Regions from separate parts of the Pantoea sp. CFCC18177 genome, predicted to be linked through region 1. Evidence: predicted binding sites of a transcription regulator. Region 1 holds the regulator's gene; each other region holds the start of a gene.
What was found. The regulator Fur, encoded in region 1, represses iron uptake genes when iron is present. The targets are predictions, from matches to a motif close to ATAATAATGAGAACNACTATCAA.
Positions count from the first base shown of each region.

Region 2: a site for Fur is predicted at 2,110-2,132, ahead of ACPUC8_RS09395 (isochorismate synthase). Genes of this name have one in related genera too.
Region 3: a site for Fur is predicted at 1,778-1,800, ahead of ACPUC8_RS11045 (TonB-dependent siderophore receptor). Genes of this name have one in related genera too.

Region 1 is NZ_JBNBPL010000010.1:58,201-62,417, reverse strand. Features, by position in the region: gene glnS (glutamine--tRNA ligase) at 1-1,292, shown strand, start outside; gene ACPUC8_RS12535 (hypothetical protein) at 1,653-2,048, shown strand; gene fur (ferric iron uptake transcriptional regulator) at 2,110-2,559, opposite strand; gene fldA (flavodoxin FldA) at 2,917-3,447, opposite strand; gene ybfE (LexA regulated protein) at 3,585-3,860, opposite strand; gene ybfF (esterase) at 4,029-4,217, opposite strand, start outside.
Region 2 is NZ_JBNBPL010000007.1:95,639-99,855, forward strand. Features, by position in the region: gene ACPUC8_RS09390 ((2,3-dihydroxybenzoyl)adenylate synthase) at 1-890, opposite strand, end outside; gene ACPUC8_RS09395 (isochorismate synthase) at 901-2,082, opposite strand; gene fepB (Fe2+-enterobactin ABC transporter substrate-binding protein) at 2,259-3,224, shown strand; gene entS (enterobactin transporter EntS) at 3,219-4,217, opposite strand, start outside.
Region 3 is NZ_JBNBPL010000008.1:213,658-217,874, reverse strand. Features, by position in the region: gene ACPUC8_RS11055 (ECs1377 family protein) at 1-528, opposite strand, end outside; gene ACPUC8_RS11050 (helix-turn-helix domain-containing protein) at 854-1,759, opposite strand; gene ACPUC8_RS11045 (TonB-dependent siderophore receptor) at 2,015-4,141, shown strand; gene ACPUC8_RS11040 (ABC transporter substrate-binding protein) at 4,160-4,217, shown strand, end outside.

The DNA.
Region 1 (4,217 bases):
CAGCGGATGAGATCCGTGAATACCGCGGCACGCTGACCGCACCGGGTAAAAACAGCCCGTATCGCGATCGCAGCGTGGAAGAGAACTTAGCGCTGTTCCAGAAAATGCGTGATGGCGGCTTCGAAGAGGGTAAAGCTTGCCTGCGCGCAAAAATCGACATGGCGTCCAGCTTTATCGTGATGCGCGATCCGGTGTTGTATCGCATTAAGTTTGCCGACCACCACCAGACCGGTGATAAGTGGTGCATCTACCCGATGTACGACTTTACTCACTGCATCTCTGATGCCATCGAAGGCATTACGCACTCGCTCTGCACCCTGGAGTTCCAGGACAACCGTCGTTTGTACGACTGGGTACTGGACAACATCACCATTCCTCAGCATCCGCGTCAGTACGAATTCTCGCGCCTGAATCTGGAATATGCGGTGATGTCGAAGCGTAAGCTGACGCAACTGGTTACCGAGAAAGTGGTTGAAGGCTGGGATGACCCACGCATGCTGACCGTTTCAGGTCTGCGCCGCCGTGGCTACAGCGCTGCGTCCATTCGCGAATTCTGTCGTCGTATCGGTGTCACCAAGCAGGACAACATCGTTGAGATGGCCTCGCTGGAATCTTGCATTCGTGACGATCTCAATGAGAACGCACCACGTGCCATGGCGGTTCTTGATCCACTGAAAGTGGTGATCGAGAATCTGCCAGCAGGCCATGAAGAAACGCTGACTATGCCTAATCATCCGAATAAGCCGGAGATGGGAACCCGCGAAGTGTCGTTCAGCCGCGAAGTGTGGATCGATCGTGCTGACTTCCGCGAAGAAGCCAACAAGCAGTACAAGCGTCTGGTGCTGGGTAAAGAAGTGCGTCTGCGTAATGCTTATGTGATCCGCGCTGAGCGTGTGGCAAAAGATGAAGAGGGTAACATCACCTGCATCTATGCAACCTGTGATGTCGACACGCTGAGCAAAGATCCTGCAGATGGTCGCAAGGTGAAAGGGGTGATTCATTGGGTGTCAGCGATTCACGCGCTGCCTGCTGAGTTCCGTCTTTATGATCGTCTGTTCAGCGTGCCAAATCCGGCAGCGGCAGAGGACTTCCTGACCACCATTAACCCGAATTCACTGGAAATCAAACAGGGCTTTGTCGAGTCTGGTTTGCGTACTGCTTCGGTAACTGCGCCGTATCAGTTTGAACGTGAAGGCTATTTCTGTGCGGATAGCGTCTATTCGCAGCCGGGTAAACTGGTGTTCAACCGCACTGTCGGGCTACGTGATACCTTTGCCAAAATCGGCGAGTAATCATGTTTGCGATATACCCAAAATAATTCGCGTTGCAGGAAGGCGGCAACTGAACGAATCCCCGGGAGCATACACCAGTATGTGACTGGGGTGAATGAAGGCAGCCAACGCACCTGCGGCTTGAAGTATGACGGGTATAGCACAATATGATCATCTAAGGGCGAGCAATCGCCCTTTTTTATTGCCTGTAATTCACCTCCTGCAACCATTTATGCTGCGGGCCGTGAAATCTGCTTGTTGGCTGTTATTGCGACAATTCTGACTTTAGTAAAATTAACCCATTAGCGAGTGTCAAAAACTTTTTTTCAGGTAGGCTATCCGCTCTCAGACAGGGCTCTGCGGGTTATCAAAGGAAAAAAAATGACAAGTCTCGCGTTGGAAGCTAAACACAGTGTGGTGGTTTTGCATCAGCTGATTGAACGTATTTTCAATCAAGCAGAGGGCAGCGATGACAGCATGGAACTGCTTCTGTCGCACTTTCATCCAGAATTCAAAATGGTCACACCACATGGCAAAGAACTGGACCTGAACGCGACTGAAACACTGTTTCGTCAGTTGCACGGTCAGCGTGAGGGGATGCGAATCGCCACCAGCGAACATGCCATCATTTCTCAGCAAAGCAATGAGATTACCATTCAGTATCGTGAATTACAGATGATGAACGGGACTAACCAGACCCGCATTTCGCTGGCGGTGTTGGACTGCAGCACCACCATTCCACGCTGGCGCTATCTCCACGAAACCTTTGTTGCCTGATTGCAGGCATAAAAAAACCGGTGACGAGCACCGGTTTTTTTATATTGCATAGCACACGTCATTACTTGTCGTGGAGCGTGTCGTCTTCGCGGCAGTCTCCCAGCGCACAGTGACCATAAAGGTACAGGCTGTGGTTGCTGAGTTTAATGCCATGGCGAGTCGCAATTTCACGCTGACGCGTTTCAATTGATTCGTCGCTAAATTCAATCACTTTGCCACAATCCAGGCAGATCAAATGATCGTGGTGATGTTGCTGGGTAAGTTCGAATACGGATTTACCGCCTTCGAAGTTATGACGGGTGACGATACCTGCGTCATCAAACTGGTTAAGAACGCGATATACCGTTGCCAGACCAATCTCTTCGCCCATATCAATCAGGCGCTTGTACAAATCTTCCGCACTGACATGGTGGGACTCTGGTCCTGGTCCCTGAAGCACTTCCAAAATTTTCAATCTTGGGAGAGTGACTTTCAGGCCAGCCTTCTTCAATGCGGAGTTGTTGTCAGTCATGCGGATATTGTCCTGTTACTTTGCGAGTCACTTACGGCTCAAAGGCCTTGAATGTTTAGGTCACGCATATTCTCATTTGCGTCTCATTATAGAACCCAAGCAGTGAAATGAAAACCAAGGCGTCGCGTAAAATCAACAAAAGCTGTAAGGATAAACATCGCTTATGCCATTGAGAAACGTAGTGGTTTGGGTTTCCATTTCACTCAGCCTCATTCTAAAGAGCGAGGAATAAGCGGATGACCATTGCGGGTATTCTACAGATTTGCGGGGAAAAGTTAAAAAACCGTCGCTATTATTTTCATAGGAGATTCCTTTGTTCCGATGTGAGACACCGCTCACATCGGGTAGGGAAGGGGATCAGGCTTCGATGATCTCTTTTAGTTGCAGCTCATCGAAAATCTGCTTAACCCATGCATCAACACGTTCGTTGGTCAGTTCAGGCTGACGGTCTTCGTCAATCGCCAGACCCAGGAAGTGTTTGTCGTCTGCCAGGCCCTTCGAAGCTTCGAAGTGATAACCTTCCGTTGGCCAGTGCCCAACAATAACGGCACCGTTTGGTTCAATAATGTCACGAATGGTGCCCATTGCGTCGCAGAAGTACTCAGCATAATCTTCCTGGTCACCACAACCAAACAGCGCAACCAGTTTGCCATTGAAATCAATCTCTTCCAGGGTTGGGAAGAAATCATCCCAGTCACACTGTGCTTCGCCGTAATACCAGGTCGGAATGCCCAGCAGCAGGATATCGAACGCTGCGAGATCTTCTTTGGTGCTCTTGGCAATGTCATGCACTTCGGCGACATCTTTACCCAGTTGTTTCTGGATCATTTTTGCAATGTTTTCAGTGTTGCCGGTATCGCTGCCGAAGAAAATGCCTACGATTGCCATGGGTTAGATAACCTCTTAAATCCTGATTGTGAAAGTAAGTCAGTTGACTGCACATTTAAGCGAATGATAGCAGACCAGTGAAAAGCGCGGAACGTGTAAAGCCTTAACTTTGTGTTCCTGTGTGCGGTCTGCACACGCTAAGACAGTTTGAGTTGCGCCAGCAGCATTTGTTCAATCAATTCGCTGCGACTGATGTTTTGTTGATCGGCCAAGGTGTTAAGTGCGTCAACAGCTTCGCTGGACATCTTTAGCTCAACACGACGCAGCCCACGCACTTTATCGCGCTTGAGCTGGTTACGTTTGTTGATACGTAACTGTTCGTCACGCGTCAGCAGACTGGTTTTTGGTCGACCGGGACGCCGCTCGTCTGCAAAAAGATCGAGCGTGGTACGGTCTGTCTGTTCTTTTGCCATGATTTGTGAAACTGAGTGGGCGCGAACGGCGGAAAGGCGCTGCGCGATTTATACATTATCGGCCCGACCGCGGCGAAAAAATCATCCGCGGCAAATTTTTAGCGCGACATCATACTCCAGCGCCATCCGTGACGCCAACCCTAAACCGCTAACAGCAAGCTTTTGCTTTTACAGGTTAAAAAAGCGACGAACCGCGCGCAAAACCGCATCAGGTTTTTCCGCGTGCACCCAGTGACCGGCACCGCTGATCACATGTGCATGGGCCTGCGGGAACTGACGCAGCAGCGCATCGCGATGCTGATTGTCCAGATAAGGCGAATCACCACCACGAATAAACAGTGCCGGGTGGGGCCAGGC
Region 2 (4,217 bases), on a different contig from region 1:
TTGCTTCCCCATTCCTGAATGGCTTGCAACCACAGGCTGACGGCAGGCGGCACTAAACCGGTATCGGTCACCTGGTGCTGCTCAATCAGCGGGAAACAGAGTGTCGCGCTGGGATCGGCGGCGAGGATCACCTGACCCCCCGCATAGAACACGCCGAGTGAACCCGGCGAACTCATCGCAAAGTTGTGTGGTGCAGGCAGGGCAATCAAATAGCGCGTATCAGCCGTGACTTCGCAGATATCGTCGCTGGCACGAATACTGTAGTAGTAATCGTTATGCGTGCGCGGAATCAACTTCGGCGTGCCAGTGCTGCCGCCCGAGAGCTGGAAAAATGCCACTTCATCGGCTGCGGTTGGCGTGGCCTGATAATCGCCCGCCGCTTCGGCCATCAACGCTTCAAGGGTATTTTCTGGCTGATTATCGTTACGCAGGATCACCTGCTGCAGTGAAGGCTGCGCAGCACAGAGCGCGCCGATAAAATTATCGTCGGCAAACAGTGCATGGCTGCGATCGGCAATCAGCAGCTTGGGTTGAATCTGTGATGCGTAGGCAGTCAGTTCAGTGCGCTGATGGCTATACAGCGCGAACACAGACGCCACGCCGAGCTTAAACAAGGCGAAGACCGTGACATAGAACTCCGCAACGTTGCCCAGCTGGACTAATGCGGTGTCGCCCCGTTGCAAACCACGGCGCTGTAAGGCCGCCGCGAGGTTGTCGCTCAACGCATCCAGTTGGCGATAGCTGATCTGACGGTCACCGTCGATGACCGCAATCGCATCGTTGTCTTTGTGACGCGCCAAAATGTCGGTCATGGGGACATCGAGCCAATAGCCTTTTTCACGGTAGCGTGCGGCTAAGTCGTCTGGCCAACGGGTATAGGGAATGCTCATCATCTTTCCTTTATTGCAGTCCAAATGCGCGCAACATGGTGTCCAGCTTCACGCCGGTTTCGCGCCATTCTGATTCAGGTTGGGAGTCGGCCACGATGCCGGCTCCGGCAAACAGGCGTACCCGCGCACCGTGCACCGTGCCGCAGCGAATTGTCACCACCCACTCGCCATTGCCTTCACTGTCACACCAGCCGACGATGCCGCCAAACAGTTGGCGATCGAAAGGTTCCAACTGCTGAATCAGCTGTTGGGCACGTTGGTGTGGGAAGCCGCTCAATGCTGGTGTTGGGTGCAACAAGCAGGCTAGCGACAGGGCGTTTTCATGCTCATCCTGCACTTCGCCGTCGATTTGCGTTGCGAGGTGCCACAAGGTCGCGGTGGTGATCAGGGAGGGCACGGTCGGCACCGATAGCAGTCGGCTACGCGGCTGCAGTGTGTCACGCATCGCATCTGTGACCAGCTTGTGTTCGTGACGATCTTTGCCAGAGTCCATCAGCGTATTGCCCGCCGCACGATCTTGCTGGCTATCGTCATGATGACGGCGAGCAGAACCCGCCAGTGGACATGAGCTAAAATCACGCCCCTGTTTACGCAGCATCAGTTCTGGGCTGGCGCCCACCAGTGCTCCGCCTTGCGGCAGCGGCAGATGGAAGTGATAGCTGTTGGGGTTCTGGGCAATCACGCGCTGCATCAGTGCGGCAGTATCGACCGGTTGTTCGGTGACGATATCCATCAAACGCGACAGCACCACTTTATCAAGGTCACCACGCTGAGTTGCCGACACGGCATCCGCCACCATTTGGGTGAAGACATCGTGGTCGGGTACTGCCATACGGCGACGCACCTGTGGCAGTTCACTCACGGCTGAGGGTAAGGCATTTTGCAGATCGGCGCGGTTAAACGTCTGGTAAGACTCAGGGATAAACAGCGCAGCGGGTTGGCTGACATCAAACGGGATCGCGCCGACCAAAATCGGATTGTTAATCCCCTGTTTTTTAGCCGCCGCGAAATGCTGCCGCAACTGTTGTTGAAAATCCCCCTGCAACAGCGCCGCATCAGCAACGGATGCAGTGATGGTGGTATAACACCCCTGCGTTGCGAGGCTGCGCCAGGGCGAGGTAAAAAGGAACCCACGGCATAACGCGGAAAAATCCTTCAATAAGGCATTTTCAAACATGGATGATTCCACCATAATTTTCACCTATAAATGATAAGATTATTAAGAATGATTATCATTTTTATTATGGGCCTGTAACCTACGTCGATTGGGCAAAAGAGTCAATCCATTCGCGGGATTTCCAGCGTGTTTCGGCGTAATCGGACGCTAACGTCACCCAGGGCAATATGCTAAAAAGTGGACCAAAACTTATGAATAAATGCGGTTTATGGGGCCTCTCGGCCCTGATTTTTGTTTTCCAGGCGTTTAGCGGATTGGCACAGGCCGAGCAGGGCTGGCCGCGTACCCTTCAGGGAGCGAATGGTCCCGTGACCATCAGCAAAGCACCGCAGCGCATTGTGTCCACCAGCGTCACTTTGACGGGTTCATTGCTGGCGATTGATGCACCGGTTATTGCTTCCGGCGCGACCGCTCCCAACAGCCGTCTTGCTGACGATCAGGGCTTTTTCCGCCAGTGGGGCGATGTGGCGAAACAGCGCCATCTTAAACGTCTCTATATTGGTGAACCCAGTGCCGAAGCCGTGGCGGCTGAAGCGCCGGATCTGATTCTGGTCAGCGCGACCGGCAACGACTCGGCGATCAAACTTGCCAGCCAGCTTTCCGCTATCGCGCCAACCCTGGTGGTCAATTACGACGACAAAAGTTGGCAGGATGTGGTGACGCTGCTTGGCCAGGCGACCGGTCATGAAGCTCAGGCCGCACAGCGTGTTAAGGCGTTTGACGACCGTGAAGCGGCCTTAAAGAAAGCCATCACGTTGCCGCCGCAACCGGTCTCTGCGATGGTGTGGAACGGCGATGGTCGTGCCGTCAACGTATGGACCGCAGAATCGGCGCAGGGCAAGTTGTTAGAGCAGCTGGGTTTCACCCTCGCCGAACCGCCTGCCTCCGTTCAACAGGGCCACAGCATGGGCCAGCGTAAAGACATCATTCAGTTGTCGGGCGAAAACGTGGGCAGCGGTCTGACGGGCAAGACGTTCCTGCTGTTCGCCGCTGACGAGAAAACCACGCAGTCAGTGCTGAGTAATCCGTTCCTGGCGCAAAATTCAGCGGTGACGCAGAAACAGGTCTTCCCGCTGGGTGTCGATTCGTTCCGTCTGGATTACTACAGCGCCAGCAATCTGCTGGCGCGTCTGGAAAAACTGTTCGTTAAATCATGATGAGGGTTGCGCCAGCTCCGGGGCTGGCGCGTGGTAACGGCGCAGACGCCCCATCACCCACCACATCATGATGCCCAGCAGTGCTGCCGCAAAACCAAACACTGCGGCAGCCTGGGGTGGCAGTAACCATGATCCCATCGCACCAATCATTGCCGCGCCAATCGCATCACCGGTGACGTTTTGCGCCGTCCACAGTCCGTTAATACGGCCCAGTAAGTGGTCTGGCGTCAGCACCTGGATCATCGCGTACTGCACCAGACTATTGATGGCACTGAAATAGCCAAAGGCCACCAGACACAGCAGCGCCAGCAGTAAGTTGGGCATCAGGCTGAATAATCCCAGGGCAATAAACGCCGCCACTGCACTCCCCAGCACCAGCTGTCCCGGTCGGGCGGCATGCTTGAGTTTGCCACTGGTCAACGCGCCAATCGCGGCTCCGAGGGGCACGGCGGCATAGAGCATACCAAGTTGGTTGGCGCTTACTGACCAGTGTGGAGCCAATGCTGGATAGAGCACGCGTATTGCGCTGGCGAGGGTCACCAGCGCACCAATCAATGCCACCATGCCGACTATCGGGCTGGCAAACAGGAACTGTATGCCTGCGGCGAGTGATTTCAACGGATGTTCACGCGGCTGTGGCGGTGGCGCTAACTGCGGCAGCTTTAGCAGCGTCAGCACGGTTAACAGTGTGCCGAACGCGGCCAAGCCGTAGTTCCACACCACGCCACCGTGCGCGATCACCAGTCCAGCAATCGCAGGCGAGAGAATCGAACCAAAGCGGACCGTCAACATGGTGGTCGCCCCAGCCTGCATAATGTTTTCGCGACCCACCAGCGCGGGCGTCGCTGCCAGCAGGGCGGTGACGCCAATGGCGCCGAAGAAGCCATCCCAGAATCCCAGCAGATAAACCGCCATCAGCGACGGCTGCGGCAGCGCGGCATTTATCGCCAGTGCGATGAAACCTAAACCGCAGGTTGAACGGGCAATCAGTAT
Region 3 (4,217 bases), on a different contig from region 1:
TCTCTGCACTTCAGCGGCAATGCGCTGGAGCCCAAACCAGAAAAGCCCATCCAGAGCCGTCACCGGTAATCCCGACTCCAGCGCAAGTTTAAGACGTTCACGCGGTGCTTTAAGTTCTTTAGCGATTTGCTGATAAGGCGCAGCGCTTCCCCCTGTCGTATCCACCCGACGGATCCGGGTCGAAAGACGGTACTGGAACGTGTCCGGAATGTGGCTCAGATCGCTGTTTAAAGTGTAAACACATCCAAAACGCTTGCCGTTTAGCAGCACATCCTTTTGCTGGATGGGAAGTTCTTCACGCAGTCGGGCGATCAGTTGCGGTGCGCGGATAAGCAGTAATCTGAAGGGAAGTTCAAAACTGGAGACATAATCAACATTGAGTAAGGCGATCCGCAGTCGTTCCTCGGAATCAGCATGGCACTGGTGGCATTTTTCGAGCACGTCCTGCCACTGCTTAACCAGTCTGGCTGGCTCAGCCATTTCCGTAAAACTGTATTTCTCAATGTGATAATCGATTTTCCCGCTCAACCTGTGCACCCTTTTGATTACGCTTCACAAACTGCTGCATCTTTCACCCGAATCTGAATATACCCGATCAGAAGATGTCGGGCGAATATCGGGTGTAACGGAGTGAGTTCATCGACTGTGCGCAAGAGGGGATGCCGCGCGGGGTTTTGGTGCTGATGGCCGCGAATCTCTCTGGCGTAAATGTGCTGGGCTTTGCCACGACCAGGAAGACAGCCAAATCACCCGTTCGGCGATATGTCTGACGACTTTGCTGTCGAGGGTAATACTGCCGTTTTGGATCGGTGTTAACAGCGTAATTAGAGACGTTGAAGAGAAAAACCCGGCATCAACACCGCATATCTTTCGGTGCAAAACCGTATTTCTTGCGGAAGGCGACCGAGAAATGTGCGGGAGAATACCCCACCTTGTAAGCGACAGAAGAGACGCTGGCTTCACCGGTTGAGAGCATGCGCCACGCGGTTTCCAGGCGTAACGTTTGCAAATAACCGTAGATGCTTTGGTTAAACAGCCTCCTGAAACCTGCCGTGAGTTTGCGCGTGTTGAGGCCGACTTCGACGCTGAGATCGCTGATGGACGGTGGGGAAGCGATGCGATCGGCGAGTAACGCTTTTACTTCGTGTAACCGGCTGATATCGCGGGTGCTCAAACGCAGCGATGAGGGCTGCGGATGTGCATTTTCACTGCCGAGGCTGTCCAGCGTGTGGGCAACAATCTCTAATGCCTTACCGGTCATATAGAGCTGACGCGCCACCCCCTGCAACGGATGAGTGAAAAGTTGCGCACGCAGGCCAGACAGAGATTTCGGTGCGGCCTGAATGCGCATCCCCGGTTTGGCCGACAGATCCAGATGCAGGCCCACAGCCAGTTTGTCTACCGCGTCGGCACAAAGGTGCTGAGTGAGGGAGTGGGTAGAGATATTCACCGCGGTGTAGCGCAGGCCCTCACCCGGAAGTAAACACTGGCTGGCTTCGGCCTGGTCCTGACTCCAGACCGCACACAAAGCGGGACCTTTAATATGACGCTCGGGTTGCTGTGGAAAGCGGCATAAGAGCTCTCCACTTTCAATGATGATCACCTTAAGGCCGATAAAGAGTGGCTCGTCCTGCCAGATGGCGCGCTGAGGGGAAATCGTCCCGCTGGTTAAGGCGATCTCACCGCGTAATAGCATCTGCACCTCCTGCTCTGCAACGTCCCCCACACTGCCTTTGTCCGCAATCTGCTTCTGAGCCACCGCCCACCTCAATCGATATTGATAATCATTATCAATTTAAGCAGTGCGAGAGGCTTTGTCTACTGCATTGTAGGGACGAACCTAAATTAACGCGTCTAAGAGTCCAATAACCTATTCCCCCTGATTCTGTAAGTTCATAGGCCTTGCAACCTAAAGCATGAGTCCCGCCACCTAAAGTGTTGCCGATTGTCCGCTCCCCTTCCCACTGACACACTTTTAGCCGGCAAAAAAGTCAATTCTTATGTGGAGAAGACCTTGGAAAACAATAATAAAAACGGGGCGATTTGGACCGCCTCGCTCACCTGTCTGGCCCTGCTGGTTCATGCCAATGGTGCGCTGGCAGAGGAGACCTTAAACGTCACAGCAGACAGCAAAACCGCGCCAGAGAAAGGCTACGTCGCCCAGACCAGCAGCACCGCGAGCCGCACTAATCCGTCGGTGCTGGCCACGCCGCAGTCGGTTTCCGTGATCACGCGTGATGAAATGGACGATCGCAACGTACAAAGCACTACCCAGGCACTGCAATATTCACCGGGTGTGTTTGCCTCTACTTCCGCCATCTCATCCCGTTTTGATTACTTCAGCATTCGCGGCTTTGATGCCACGCTGAACGGGACCTTGCTGGATGGTTTGCGCTCCACGACCCAGCAATCCTACGTGCGCTATGAACCTTATGGCTTAGAGCAACTCGACGTCCTGCACGGCCCCAACGGCTTCCTGTACGGCGCAGGCTCGCCTGGCGGCATCGTTAACGCCATCAGTAAACACCCGACGGTGAATGCCCAGCATGAAGTGGCGATTCAAACCGGTAGCCATGGCCGCATGCAGGGCCAGTTCGACACCTCAGGGCCGCTAAATGATGATAAAACGCTGCTCTACCGTGTAGTGGGCGTGGCGCGTGACAGCAACACGCAGTTCGATAATGTCCCGGATGATACCCTGTATCTCGCACCGTCATTGACCTGGCGTCCGGATGCGGACACCACCCTGACGATCTTGTCGTCGGTCAGCCGTAACAAATTTGGCCCGCCGCGCGCGTTTCTGCCGCTGTATGGCACGCTGCTGACCAACCCCAATGGCCTGGTTAACCGCAACAGTTATCTTGATGGCACCAACCTGGATAACCATATGACCCAAACCAATCTGGGTTATGAACTGGATCACCATTTTGCCGATCGCTGGACATTCCACTCCGCCAGTCGCTACACCGAATCCGATCTGATGACGCAAACCCTTTCCGGCACCTCGCTGGCGGCGGATATGCGTACCCTGAACCGCGTCGCCTATGAGTTTGGTATCAAAGGCAAAGTGTTCGCCACCGATAACAATCTGAAAACCGAATGGGATGCCGGTCCGGTTCACGGCTCCAGCGTGGCGGGCGTGTCATTCCGCCATACCGGCGAGGACTATTACCTGAACTACGGCCGGGCCAGCAGCATCGATATTTACCAGCCCACCGGCAATGGCCGTTTCCCGTCAACCTCGCCGTATACCAGTACCCAGCAGAACGCCAATGAGACTGGCGTCTATCTCTCTAACAGTCTCGCCCTGTTCCAGCACCTCAACCTGGATCTCTCTGCGCGTCAGGACTGGGCGGCGGTGAATACCAAAAACCGACTCAACGACAGTTACACCTCGCAAGATGACAATCACTTCACCTGGCGCGCGGGGCTGAGCTGGATCACCGACATCGGCGTCGCGCCTTACGTCAGCTATGCCACCTCTTTTGCGCCGGTGCTTGGCACCAACTTCTATGGCGAAGCCTATAAACCCACCACCGGCAAACAGTGGGAAGTGGGGGTGAAATACCAGCCAGAGCAATTTGATGCGCTGTTCACCCTGGCCTGGTTCAATCTGCAGCAAGATAACGTGCAGACCACCGATCCCGACAACGCCCTGAACAAGGTGCAAACCGGCCAGGTCACCTCCAAAGGTATCGAAGCCTCGGCGACGGCCAACCTGACCGACCAGTGGAAGTTGATTGCCAGCTACAGCTGGAATGACCTCGAAACCACCAAAAGCAGCACCGCAGGGGCACAAGGTAAAACCCCAACCGCGATGCCAGAACAGATGGCGTCATTATGGAGCAACTACACCGTCGCCAGCGGCCCACTGGCCTCACTTGGGCTGGGTGCGGGCGTACGCTATGTCGGCTCGACCTGGGCTGATACCAACAACACCATCAAGGTGCCGGATTACACTCTGGTGGATGCGTCGATTCGCTACGACCTGGGCCAGATCAACAGCCATCTCAACGGGCTGAATGTGGCGCTGAATGCCAACAACCTGTTCAACAAGCACTACTGGGTCAGTTGCTCAACCACCAGCTGCACCACCGGTTATGACCGCTCGCTGAGCGCCACGCTGTCCTATCGCTGGTAAGTTATGGAGAACCCGATAATGAAGAAATCGCTACTGCTCTCTTTGCTCTGTGTGTTCAGCCTGCTGTTTGGCGCGC